Regions from separate parts of the Ensifer sp. ENS02 genome, predicted to be linked through region 2. Evidence: predicted binding sites of a transcription regulator. Region 2 holds the regulator's gene; each other region holds the start of a gene.

Region 1 (4,221 bases), on a different contig from region 2:
GAGCAGGATGCAGATGAAGGCAACGCCGACGACGGTGAGGCTTCCGGTCGCAAGGCCATAGACCCCAAAGATCGCAGGCGTCGCGAAATAGCCGATCTGCGCCGATAGCTGCCGGCCGGCGGAAACGTCGCTTGCCGACCACAGTCGCAGGAGCCGGATTTCCTCGTCCGTAAAATCTGGACGGCCCTGTCGGCCGTCCGTCTCTTCGGAGAGGATATCCATCGCCTAGCCCCGGTCGCGGAAGCGGTTGGTGATCGGGTAGCGGCGGTCGCGTCCGAAGTTCTTCTTGGTGATCTTGACGCCCGGCGCCGATTGCCGGCGCTTGTATTCGGCGATGTAGAGCAGATGCTCGACCCGGTGAACGGTCACCTCGTCATGGCCGCGGGCGACGATCTCGTCCGTCCCCATTTCCTTTTCCACCAGGCATTCGAGAATGTCGTCGAGCACCGGATAGGGCGGCAGCGAATCCTGGTCCGTCTGGTTGGGACGAAGCTCGGCCGAAGGCGCCTTGTCGATAATGTTCTGCGGAATGACGATGCCGGAAGGACCAAGCGCGCCCGGAGGAACCGTGGTATTGCGCCAGCTCGAGATGGCATAGACCTGCATCTTGTAGAGGTCCTTGATCGGGTTGAAGCCGCCGTTCATGTCGCCATAGAGCGTGGCATAGCCGACCGACATCTCCGACTTGTTGCCTGTCGTCACAACCATCGAGCCGAACTTGTTGGAGATCGCCATCAGGATCGTGCCGCGGGTGCGGCTCTGCAGGTTCTCCTCGGTGATGCCGGATTCCGTGCCTTCGAACGTATCGGAGAGTGCGCTGAGGAACCCTTCGACCGGCTCGGAGATCGGCACGATGTCGTAACGGCAGCCGAGGGCCTCGGCGCATTCCTTGGCGTCCTTCAGCGATTCCTGCGAGGTGTAGCGGTAGGGCAGCATGACCGTGCGCACCCGCTCCTCGCCGAGCGCATCGACGGCGAGCGCTGCGCAAATGGCGGAATCGATACCGCCGGAGAGGCCAAGCACGACATTTTTGAAGCCGTTCTTGTTCACATAATCGCGGAAGCCGAGCATGCAGGCGCGGTAATCCGCCTCCTCCCGCTCCGGCAGGCGCGACTTCAGGCCGTGCTCGCAATGCCAGCCGCTCTCGCCCTTCTTCCACTCCACGATCGAGATCGCCTCTTCGAACTGGCTCATCTGGAAGGCGAGCGACTTGTCGGTGTTGAAGGCGAAGCTGGCGCCGTCGAAGACCAGTTCGTCCTGGCCGCCGAGCTGGTTGGCATAGATCATCGGCAGGCCGGTCTCGATCACCTGCTTCAGCACGACCTGATGGCGCACGTCGACCTTGCCGCGATAATAGGGCGAACCATTCGGCGACAGCAGGATTTCAGCACCGCTTTCGGCCAGCGTCTCGCAGACGCCGAGATCGCCCCAGATGTCCTCGCAGATCGGAATGCCGATGCGCACACCGCGGAAATTGACCGGTCCCGGCATCTCGCCCGGATCGAAGACGCGCTTCTCGTCGAACTCGCCGTAGTTCGGAAGATCGACCTTGTCGCGGATCGCGATCACCTTGCCATCGTCGAGTACTGCCACGGCGTTATGTCGGCCGGTCTTCGACAGGCGCGGGAAGCCGATGATGACGCCCGGGCCGCCATCGGCCGTTTCGGCGGCCAGCTTTTCGACGGCCTGGAGGCAGGCCTTGAGAAAGGCCGGCTTCAGAACAAGGTCTTCCGGCGGATAGCCCGAAATGAACAGCTCCGTCAAAAGCAGGAGATCGGCGCCCTGTCGCGCCGCATCGGCGCGCGCCTCACGCGCCTTGGCCAGGTTTCCGGCGATGTCGCCCACGGTCGGATTGAGCTGGGCAACGGCGATACGAAGGAGCGAGGGGGCGTTTTTATGGGCGGTCATGAGCGGGCCTGTCGGTCTGTCCTGAACGATTGCATCTGACTTTCGCAATGTTCTTTAGCGCAATCTGCGGGAAAATACCCACAGCCAATCGCAGCCACGCGAAAAAAACCGAAAACTTCTGTTTTTCCCGATCCTTATACTGGGCCGTTCGTGCGGCTTCACGCCACGAAAAGCCACCCTCCATTCCCGTTAAGAAACCATTCATCCCCTGTTCAAAATGACGGGCGTATGACAGTTACACGACGCATTTATGAAATTGGAGAATATGTTGGCCAGTATCGATTCCGCTGTCGCGCGAGGCTCACGTGTCTATGCCGACCGACCCGGCTTCGCCGCACGGCACGCCAAGACGCTCGCTTCCACGCGCAGCGCCCTGTTCTCCCTGTTCGTTGCAACTGCCCTTGTCTTCGCCGTTGAACTGATCGTCCGTCAGTCGCTGACCGACACCCTTTCCTATGTCCTCGACCCGACGCGCCCGGCGCTGACGACCATCGGCATATTCTTTCTCATTCTGCTCGCTGTCGACGGTATTTTCGGCCGCGAGCACAAGTCCGCCGTGGTGATCGCGCCGCTGGCACTTCTTCCGGCCGTCATCTGCCAGCAGAAGCAGGTGTTCCTGTCCGATCCGCTCTATCCGACCGACTTCCTGTTCGGCCGCCAGATCATGGAGCTGATGCCCGTGCTGGTGAAGGACCGTCCGTGGACGGCGGTCGGCATCGCCGTCGGTCTGGTTGCCACCGTCGTCGCCATCGCCCTCCTGTTGCGCTTTGCCTGGCGGACCTTCCCGAAGCTGACGACCCGCGAGCGTGTCGCCCGCCTCGCCTTCGCGCTGCCGCTGCTCGTCGCCTTCTGGAACATCATGGATTACAACCAGTTCTCCTGGATCCGTGATCGCCTGAAGGTCATCCCGATCATGTGGGACCAGACCGAGAACTATAAGCACAACGGCTTTGCGCTCGCCTTTGCGATCAACCTGCCGATGGCCAATGTCAGCGCGCCCGCCGGCTACATGGCCGACGCGATCGACCGCATTCCGGTGAAGCCGCTTCCCGCCGGCACCTCGCACCGCGGCAAGCCCGACGTCATCGTGCTGATGAGCGAATCCTTCTGGGATCCGACCCGCCTGCCGAACGTCAAGCTGTCGCCTGACCCGATGCCGACGATCCGCGAAATGCAGTCGGGCAACGTCTTCTCGCCGGAGTTCGGCGGCATGACCGCCAACGTCGAGTTCGAGGCGCTGACCGGCTTCTCCAACGCGTTCCTGCCCTATGGCAGCATCCCGTACCAGCAGTACATCCGCAATCCGATCCCGTCGCTTGCCACTTTCTTCCGTGGCGAAGGCTACGTCTCGCGCGCCATCCATCCGTTCCAGAGTTGGTTCTGGAACCGCACCGCCGTCTACAAGGCCTTCGGTTTCGACATGTTCAAGTCGGAAGAGAACATGCCGCCGATGCAGAAGCGCGGCATCTTCGCCTCGGACGACTCGCTGACCAACGAGATCATCCGCCAGGCCGACGCGATGGACGACCCGTTCTTCTTCTTCGCCGTCACACTCCAGGGCCATGGGCCCTATGAGGCCAACCGCTACGCCAACAACACCATCAAGGTCGAAGGCGACCTGCCCGAGGCCGACCGCCAGGTGCTTGCCACCTACGCGCAGGGCATCAAGGAGGCTGACGACAGCCTGAAGAAGCTGATGGACTGGGCCAAGAACCGCGATCGCGAAACGGTTATCGTGCTTTTTGGCGACCATCTGCCGCCGCTTAACACCGTCTATACCAGCACCGGTTTCATGAAGGGTGTGACGGCGGAGCGCAAAGGTTCGAAGGAGCAGATGAAGGCGCAGCATGAAACGCCGCTCGTCGTCTGGTCGAACAAGACTGGCCCGAAGAAGAACGTCGGCACCATCAGCCCGGCCTTCCTCTCCTATCAGATCCTCAAGCAGTCCGGTTACGAGCACCCCTACTACACCGGCTTCCTCGGCAAGGTGTATGACCAGTACCGCGTTGTCGACCGCTACATGCTGATCCGCAAGAATGGCAAGGAAGTCGCCGAGTGGTCGCGCCAGCCGAAGGTGCCGGCACTCCTGCGTGACTACCGCTTCCTGCAACACGACATGATGTTCGGCGACCGCTTCTCGACCGACCGGTTCTTCAAGTCACACGCTGATCTCTTCGCCAGCGTCGAAACCCACTGATCGAAGACCGGAGCGGCCAGCAACCGCTCCGGTCCTTGCGGCATTTTCGCGTACCGCCTGATTTCCTTGCGGCGCTGACGCGCTAGATTGTCTCCGGCCAACTCCGGAGATCGCCA
Region 2 (4,221 bases):
TGCCGCCATATGTGGAGCCATGCGTGCCCGCCACCATACCAGATGCGGCTTCCTCAGTCGCGAGGCAGGCGCCGAACGGGAAGCCACCGCCGATACCCTTGGCGACCGCCATGATATCCGGACGGATATCCGCCCATTCATGGGCAAACAGCTTGCCGGTGCGGCCGACGCCGGTCTGGACCTCATCGAGGATCAAGAGCAGGCCGAACTCGTCGCAGAGCGCGCGCAGTTCCTGCATGAACTCCTTGGTCGCCGGACGGATGCCGCCCTCGCCCTGGATCGGCTCGATCAGGATCGCTGCGGTTTCCTCGGTAATCGCATTCTTGACCGCGGCGATGTCGCCGAACGGAACCTGGTAGAAGCCCGGCGCCTTCGGCCCGAAACCTTCGATGTATTTCTGCTGACCACCGGCGGCGATCGTCGCGATCGTGCGGCCGTGGAAGGCGCCTTCGAAGGTGATGACGTGGAACTTCTCCGGGTGGCCCTTGGAGAAGTGGTAACGCCGTGCCGTCTTGATGGCGCATTCCAGCGCTTCCGCGCCCGAATTGGTGAAGAAGACCTTGTCGGCAAAGGTCACCGCCGTCAGCCGGCGGCCGAGGCTTTCCTGGCCCGCAATTTCATAAAGGTTGGACAGGTGCCAGACCTTGTCGGCCTGCGCCTTCAGCGCTTCGACCAGGTGCGGGTGCGCGTGGCCGAGCGAGTTCACGGCAACGCCGGCACCGAAATCGAGATAACGCGTGCCGTCTTCAGCGATCAGCCAGGCGCCCTCTCCTCGCTCGAAACGCAACGGCGCGCGCATGTAGGTATCGTAAAGCGGCGTGGTTGCAGTCATGCGAGGCTCTCCTTCACTCCAGATCGACATCGATCCCGCGCCTCACGCGGGCCGATAAAAATCAAAAATGCCGCCTTTCGGCGGCGCAGGCACTATTCCCATTTCGCGCTGCAATGTCAACAAAACCAAGCCTTGCAGCGCAACATGAAGGGTCGATTCCTGGCAGCAGAAAAATCGTCCGGGAGGGCTTGCAAAAATGCAACGCTGGCCAAGCAAGTTGGGGAAAACTACGAAATCGATTCGGCCTGATTCCCGGGACTCTTGCCACAGAGTCCAGCGGTCAGTACGTTAACATTCAATTACTAGACGCATGCGGCGGACCTAGTCACCAAAAGAGTTATCGCGTTTGCAACCCCGGGGTTTAGCCGGGGTGCGGTGAGGGATTCTGCCATCCCCAACGCTGAGAACGGAGAGTGCAGAAATGAACTGGACTGACGAGCGGGTGGAGAAACTGAAGAAGCTTTGGTCCGAGGGCCTGAGCGCAAGCCAGATCGCGGCACAGCTCGGCGGCGTCAGCCGTAACGCTGTCATCGGCAAGGTTCACCGCCTGAGCCTGCCAGGTCGCGCCAAGGCCGGCGGCAGCACCACGACGGCAGCCCGTCCGAAGCGCCCGACTTCGGCACCGCGCGCACCGAACTACGCTTCGCGCGTTTCGACCCGCCCGGTTGCACGCGCGGCCGGCGCTGTCGTTCTCAAGGAAGAAATCGAAGTCGATCTCGTTGCCGAGCAGGATTTCAGCACCCGCACCGACGTTGTCGTGCCGATGTCGCGCCGCCTCGAGCTGACCCAGCTCACCGAGCGCACCTGCAAGTGGCCGATCGGCGACCCGCTGAAGGAAGAGTTTCACTTCTGCGGCAACGATTCCCCGGAAGCCTCGCCTTACTGCACCTTCCATGCTCGGCTGGCCTACCAGCCGTCGGGGGAGCGCCGCAGGGCTCGCTAAGAAGCTGGACCGCATTGATAAAGGAAGGGGCCGATCGGCCCCTTTTTTTGTTGGCGACTTTCAGACCGCTCAGCTTTCGAGCGAATAGCCGGCGCCGCGAACGGTGCGGATGACGTCGGGCATGTTCGAGAAGTTCAGAGCCTTGCGCAGACGACCGACATGCACGTCGACGGTGCGCTCGTCGACATAGATGTCATGCCCCCAGACGCCATCCAGAAGCTGCGAGCGAGAGAAGACGCGGCCCGGCGAGGACATGAGGAACTCCAGAAGACGGAACTCGGTCGGGCCGAGGCGCACTTCGCGGCTGCGGCGATGAACGCGGTGGGTCTCGCGGTCGAGTTCGATGTCGCCGCAGCGAAGCAGCGTCGAGAGCACCTCGGGCTTTGCCCGGCGCAGCATCGCCTTGACGCGCGCCATCAGCTCCGGCGTCGAGAAGGGCTTGACCACGTAGTCGTCGGCACCCGTCGCCAGACCCCGGACGCGCTCGCTTTCCTCGCCTCGCGCCGTCAGCATGATGATCGGCAGACGTTCGGTCTCCGGACGCTGGCGCAGCCGACGGCAAAGTTCAATGCCGGAAACACCGGGCAGCATCCAGTCGAGGATAAGCAGGTCGGGCAGCCGCTCCTGAAGCCGGATCTCCGCCTCGTCGCCCCGCAGGATCGTATCGACGTCGAAGCCCTCGGCTTCCAGATTGTAACGCAGCAGAACGCTCAGCGCCTCTTCGTCTTCGACTACGGCGATTTTTGGCAACATCAGGTAACGTCTCCTTACCGCGGGCGGCCTTTGGGCTCATCGGCCCGGCCGGCGCTCAGACACTCTAAATCTGGAGCACATCCGCCGTTTTCAAAGGCGGGGCGAAAACCGCATGCTTCAGATACAGGAATTCGGGGCCGCGACCGAAGCCGCGACCGGATCAGATTTCAAGGGGCATGCATGCTTACGGCGCGCTTGGCGCTCAGTCGTTGACCGAGCCCAGCGTCGACGTGGTGTCATCCTTCGGACGCTCGCCTTCCGGCTGAGCACCCGTCGCCATGTAATAGATCGTCTCAGCGATATTGGTCGCGTGGTCGCCGATGCGCTCGATGTTCTTGGCGCAGAACAGAAGATGCGTGCAGGGCGTGATGTTGCGCGGATCTTCCATCATGTAGGTCAAGAGCTCGCGGAACAGCGAGGTGTAGATCGCGTCGATCTCCTCGTCACGCTCGCGGATGCTGTTGGCCTTTTCCGGCGAGCGCGAGGCGTAGACGTCGAGCACTTCCTTGAGCTGGACGAGAGCGAGCTCTGCCAGATGCTCGAGGCCACGGGCGAGCTTGCGCGGAATGCCGGAGCCGGCGACCGCGATCACGCGCTTGGCGGTGTTCTTGCCGAGGTCGCCGACGCGCTCCAGATCGGAGGCGATGCGGATCGACCCCATGATCTCACGCAGGTCGGCGGCGACCGGCTGACGCTTGGCGATCGTGACGATCGCCTTCTCACCGATCTGGCGCTCGGCGTCGTCGAGGACGGTGTCGTCCGAGATCACCTTCTGTGCGAGAGCCAGGTCGGAGTTGACCAGCGCGCGAACGGACTCGGCGACCATCTGTTCGGCGAGGCCGCCCATCTCCGAGATGCGGCGCGTCAGGTACTTCAGTTCTTCGTCATAGGCGGACATGATATGCATGGACATGATCGTCGATCCTTACGGGCGCTTTGCAGTTACTGTTGCAGCCTTATGCGGCCTCAGCCGAAGCGGCCCATGATGTAATCCTGGGTGCGCTGGTCATCCGGATTGGTGAACATCTTGTCGGTGTCGTTCTCCTCGACGAGATTGCCGAGGTGGAACATGGCGGTGCGCTGCGAAACGCGGGCGGCCTGCTGCATCGAGTGGGTCACGATGACGATCGTGAAGTTCGTGCGCAGCTCGTGGATGAGCTCTTCGACCTTGGCCGTCGCGATCGGATCGAGAGCCGAGCACGGCTCGTCCATGAGGATGACTTCCGGGCTCACGGCGACGGCGCGTGCGATGCAGAGGCGCTGCTGCTGACCACCGGAAAGGCCGGTGCCGGGCTCCTGCAGACGGTCCTTTACCTCGTTCCACAGACCGGCCTTCTGCAGGCTGGTCTCGACCACTTCGTCAAAGTCGGCCTTGGTGCGCGCAAGTCCGTGAATCCGCGGACCGTAGGCGACGTTGTCGTAGATCGACTTCGGGAACGGGTTCGGCTTCTGGAAGACCATGCCGACGCGGGCGCGAAGCTCGACGACGTCGATCGTCGGGTCGTAGATGTCGTCCTCGTCGAGCGTGATCTTGCCGGTGACGCGGCAGTTCTCGATCGTGTCGTTCATGCGGTTCAGCGTGCGCAGGAAGGTCGACTTGCCGCAACCCGAAGGACCGATCAGCGCCGTGACCGTGTTCTCGCGGATGTTGAGGTTGACGTCGAAAAGCGCACGCTTCTCGCCGTAATAGACC
Region 3 (4,221 bases), on a different contig from region 2:
AAGCTCGGCGCTACAAACCTCACCCATGCGGTCGCGATCGCGAAGGATCGAGGGCTCCTGGAGCCGGAGTGACTTCCTCCGGGCAACTGTCCCCCGGACAGTCCGTGGGCACCTTGGGGATGTAGCCGGGATTTGCCAAAGAGACCTTTTCGCGACTTGGAGGTTTCAAGCCTATTGTTTCCCGGAACGCCATGCGGCTTCGTTCGCGCTAATCGACTAAACCTAAAACTACATTAAGTGTGATTGCCCGGCAGCCTTCCGTGCCGCGCTTATCAATTTGCCAGAGCACGCGCGCGATGGTTGTCGCCCCGCGGGACGCGTTCGTGCCGAACCTTCATATCGATATGCTGAAGATCAAGACGCGGAATTTTCACTGAGCCGACTGTTGAAGGAGCTCAAAACCGTGTCTGCGCGACGCCGCGCAGTCTCAGCGTAACTATTCTTATTTGTAGGTTCTCTTACCGGTGCGGAAATTGCTTCAATAAAATGTAGTTCGGAAAGGTACAATTGATGCCCCGATCGCAGAGGCGTCGGTACTGATCTCCGACGTAATGAGTTTCGGCGCGGGTCTCGAAACACCATAGCGATTGCGTTCGTATATGCTGGTTCGAGAAATCAGCATTTCCGCTAGTCGTTCGGGAATTTGTCCACCAAACACGATAGCATGCGGGTCGAAGATAGCACGGATAGCATTGACGAGGCGGTTGTATGAGGGTGTGATTTCATCCACCCAACCCGCCACACCCGGCCAATTCGGGTCGAAATTTTTCCGCATTGCTTCGATTGACGAGACGGCGACGCCGTTCTCTTTCAGTCGCTCGATCAGGAATTGCAATGCAGGACGGTGTTTTGTTTCCTCGTCATCGTACATCGACGAGAACGAGCCTGCGTTGCCGTAACCACCGGACAGAAGCTCACCATTGCTGATCAAACCGCCGCCAAAGCCGTAGTTGAAGCTTAGGTAAGCGAAGTGCTTGATATGCCGGCCTACTCCGAACATAGATTCGGCGATGGCCGCAGTGTTTGAGTTGTTATTGACCCATACCGGCTTTCCGAAGAAATGAGCGAGTACGGGGCCCAGTTCAATCAATGACCACTCGTGCAACGGTAGGGGAGCGTTGTATCGAGTCCCTCCAACATAGAATGCTGCAATCCCAAAGCCGATCCCAAAGAAATTCTCGTCTCGTAGATTGTTTGCGGTCTGGAGTGAGGCGATCTTCTCGCGCACCCCAGCCAGTGCGTCGTTCATTCCTTGTCCACGCAGGATAACATCACTTTCGGCAATAATCCTGCCGCTAAAATCGGTAAGGCAAATTCCGATAATGTCCGTGTTTACTGAGATTCCACAGGTGTAGGCATAGTCGCCCTTAAGCGTCAAAGAGGGGCTGGGCTGGCCACGACCAATTCCCGGCTTCGGGGGGCCGATCGCAACGATCCCTCTTTCGGCCAACTGATCTATAATCCGGTAAACCGATTGCTGGGACAGATCCACAAAGTCTGGAAGTTCCGATCGGGCGACGGCGGGATGGTCCCATAACACCTTTAGAACTTTACGTTCACTCGGATGGACCACGTCCTGGCCATCGCCGCGTAGGAAGCGCTGATGGATAAAATCTTCCGAACGATAGCTCACGGATGACATGCTAACCTACTTGGCATGAGTAATCGGATTTCAGTGACTTAGCCTCAATACGTTTTAAACGAAAGGAAAAGTTAGCACTGTCCCTTGCTTTCCGTCATAAATTTGTTACTCATCACGAGTAGTTATTGGCCGCGGTTCTCGATAGGGCTGCCACTAGGACAGGTTTCGATGCACTACAGAGATTTCATTGCAGACAACAATCGCCCATGCGCTGTCGCGGCGCACCGCGGGGCTTGGAGCGCAGCGCCCGAGAACAGCATTGCATCGATCGAGAATGCGATCGGTTTCGGCTGCGATATCGTTGAGCTGGATGTCCGCATGAGCGCAGACGGCGTGCTTTTCCTAATGCACGATGCGAATCTGAACCGCGTTGCAGGCATTGAACGCGACGTCAGCTCCATGACAATGGCAGAGCTCAAGCGCGTTCGATTGCGACAGCGTAATGGAGGTGACGGGCACGACCTCACTGATCATGCAATTCCAACGCTCGAAGAAGCACTCGAATGCCTTAAAGGCAGAATATTTGCCGACCTGGATTTGAAAGATCGCAGCCTTTTTCCTGAAGCCACGCGCTGCATTCAGGAGATGTCTGCCGTTCAATATGTGGATCTGAAAACCACAATCGCGAATGATGCGGATGTTGACTGGGTCAAAAGGCAGGCGCTCGGGAAAATTCCGTTTATGGCGCTTTGCGAATTCGAAGACGCGACATTCAACGATACGTTCCGGATGCTGAAGGATACGTCGGCGTTTATGTGCGAGATCCGCTTCGACGATCTCGCAACCGTTGCCTATCACAAGGATGATTTCGCAAACGCAGGGATCTCGTTGTGGCGAAACACGCTGGGCGCGAAATGGGCCCCATGGACCGATAAGGCGGCATCGGAAAACCCCGACCTGATCTGGGGTCGGCTTATCGAAGCAGGGATTAGCGTGATCCAGACTGATCAGCCGGAACTTCTCCATTCCTACACCAGAAAGCGAAAAGCTGCTGCCTGACGACTGACGCGTCACGGGAGCGGAAATAACACAATACAGCGCCACTGCGCTGCTCGGGAGGTCACAGTGAGTGTACTAAGCATCGCAGATGCGCGGATTCGGTTTGGATCCTACGATGCCCTCAAGGGCATTTCGGTTGCCGTTGAACAGGGGCAACTCGTAACGCTTCTCGGTCCGTCGGGTTGCGGCAAGACAACCCTGCTTCGCGCGATCGCGGGGTTCATTTCGCTCGATGGAGGCGCGATCTCCATTGACGGAGCGGATATGCGTGGCGTCCCTCCGGAACGGCGCAATACAGCGATGTGCTTCCAGTCCTACGCGTTGTTTCCGCACCTAACCGTATACGAGAACATCGCCTTCGGCCTCCGTCAGAAGGGGACGGCGAAGGAGGAACTTGAACAGCGTGTGCAATCTTCGGCCGCGCAGGTGTCGTTGCAGGCGCAACTTCAGAAGCTTCCAACCCAGCTTTCCGGCGGTCAACAACAGCGCGTTGCATTAGCGCGCGCGCTTGCTGTCCGACCGGGCGTCATTCTCTTTGATGAGCCACTCTCAAACCTCGATGCTCGCCTTCGCGACCAAGTCAGGTTCGAGATCCGTCAGCTCCAGAAAAACCACGGATTTACTGCGGTTTACGTGACGCACGACCAAGCAGAAGCATTGGCGATGTCCGATTTGGTGGTTGTCATGAATGCGGGTCAGATCGAGCAGGCGGGAACGCCGCACGACGTCTACTATCGGCCGATTAACCGGTTTGTTGCGGACTTCGTAGGCACCGCAAACATCATGCCGGTACAGGTGGTCGGTCGGGATGCGTTCGCAAACACCTACAGGCTCAAAAGCCCAATGGGCGAAGTCGAAGTTCTCTCTGATGAACAGCCGATCGCAGACCATGTCTACGCAATGTGGCGTCCTGAGGATGCCATTGTGCAGGATGGCCTAGACGGACAGTCAAATGTCTTCACGCTCAAGGTTAAAGCAAAGAGCTTTCTCGGCAACCTCACCGATGTGTCCGTGTCGGCAGCCGGTACCGATGATTTGTACCGGATTCAGATTCTTGGCCAGACAGAGATTGCTGAGGGCGAAATGAGGTCGTTTCGGATCGAGCCGTCGAAGATCCGTTTCCTGAAGGAGCGTGTTCAATGAACGGTAGAACGACGCTTCAAGCTTACCTTCTTCTCCTTCCGGGCTTGGGTCTCATCCTGTGCTTTACCGGTGTGGTCATCGGAATGGCTATATCACAGTCCTTTGGCTTCTTGAATTTCTCTGGAGAAAGCGGATTTTCAACTCGGTTTTGGCAATCTACGACGGCTGATCCCCAACTATGGCGGGCGTTTTGGTATTCCGCCCGTGTTTCCGTCACAAGCGCCGTCCTGGCTGTAGCGATGGCCTATCCGCTGGCACTCTGGCTTCGGAAACCGTTTCCCGGTTCAAGCTTCATCAGCGCGTTTTTGAAGGCTCCGCTTCTCGTGCACGGACTGGTTGCCGCCTTTCTGTTCATCAACTTCATCTCCTTCCAGGGCTTTTTCAATCTCGCGCTCGTCAAGCTCGGGATCATTGCCCGGCCGATGCGGCTTCAAAAC

Evidence for each region. The regulator PhoB, encoded in region 2, activates phosphate uptake and scavenging genes when phosphate is short. The targets are predictions, from matches to a motif close to TGTCATNNANCTGTCAT.
Region 1: IB262_RS03780 (LTA synthase family protein) is a predicted target of PhoB. The motif match lies at 2,126-2,142, and genes of this name have one in related genera.
Region 3: IB262_RS35155 (glycerophosphodiester phosphodiesterase family protein) is a predicted target of PhoB. The motif match lies at 1,735-1,751, and genes of this name have one in related genera.

Annotation. Positions count from the first base shown of each region.
Region 1 covers NZ_JACVAO010000001.1:743,285-747,505, reverse strand. The annotation lists gene IB262_RS03790 (hypothetical protein) at 1-222, opposite strand, end outside; gene IB262_RS03785 (NAD+ synthase) at 226-1,908, opposite strand; gene IB262_RS03780 (LTA synthase family protein) at 2,177-4,105, shown strand; gene IB262_RS03775 (DUF1003 domain-containing protein) at 4,221-4,221, shown strand, end outside.
Region 2 covers NZ_JACVAO010000003.1:456,909-461,129, reverse strand. The annotation lists gene IB262_RS09530 (aspartate aminotransferase family protein) at 1-832, opposite strand, end outside; gene IB262_RS09525 (GcrA family cell cycle regulator) at 1,254-1,775, shown strand; gene phoB (phosphate regulon transcriptional regulator PhoB) at 1,845-2,528, opposite strand; gene phoU (phosphate signaling complex protein PhoU) at 2,731-3,444, opposite strand; gene pstB (phosphate ABC transporter ATP-binding protein PstB) at 3,495-4,221, opposite strand, start outside.
Region 3 covers NZ_JACVAO010000040.1:1-4,221, forward strand. The annotation lists gene IB262_RS35150 (ROK family transcriptional regulator) at 479-1,642, opposite strand; gene IB262_RS35155 (glycerophosphodiester phosphodiesterase family protein) at 1,811-2,641, shown strand; gene IB262_RS35160 (ABC transporter ATP-binding protein) at 2,708-3,784, shown strand; gene IB262_RS35165 (ABC transporter permease subunit) at 3,781-4,221, shown strand, end outside.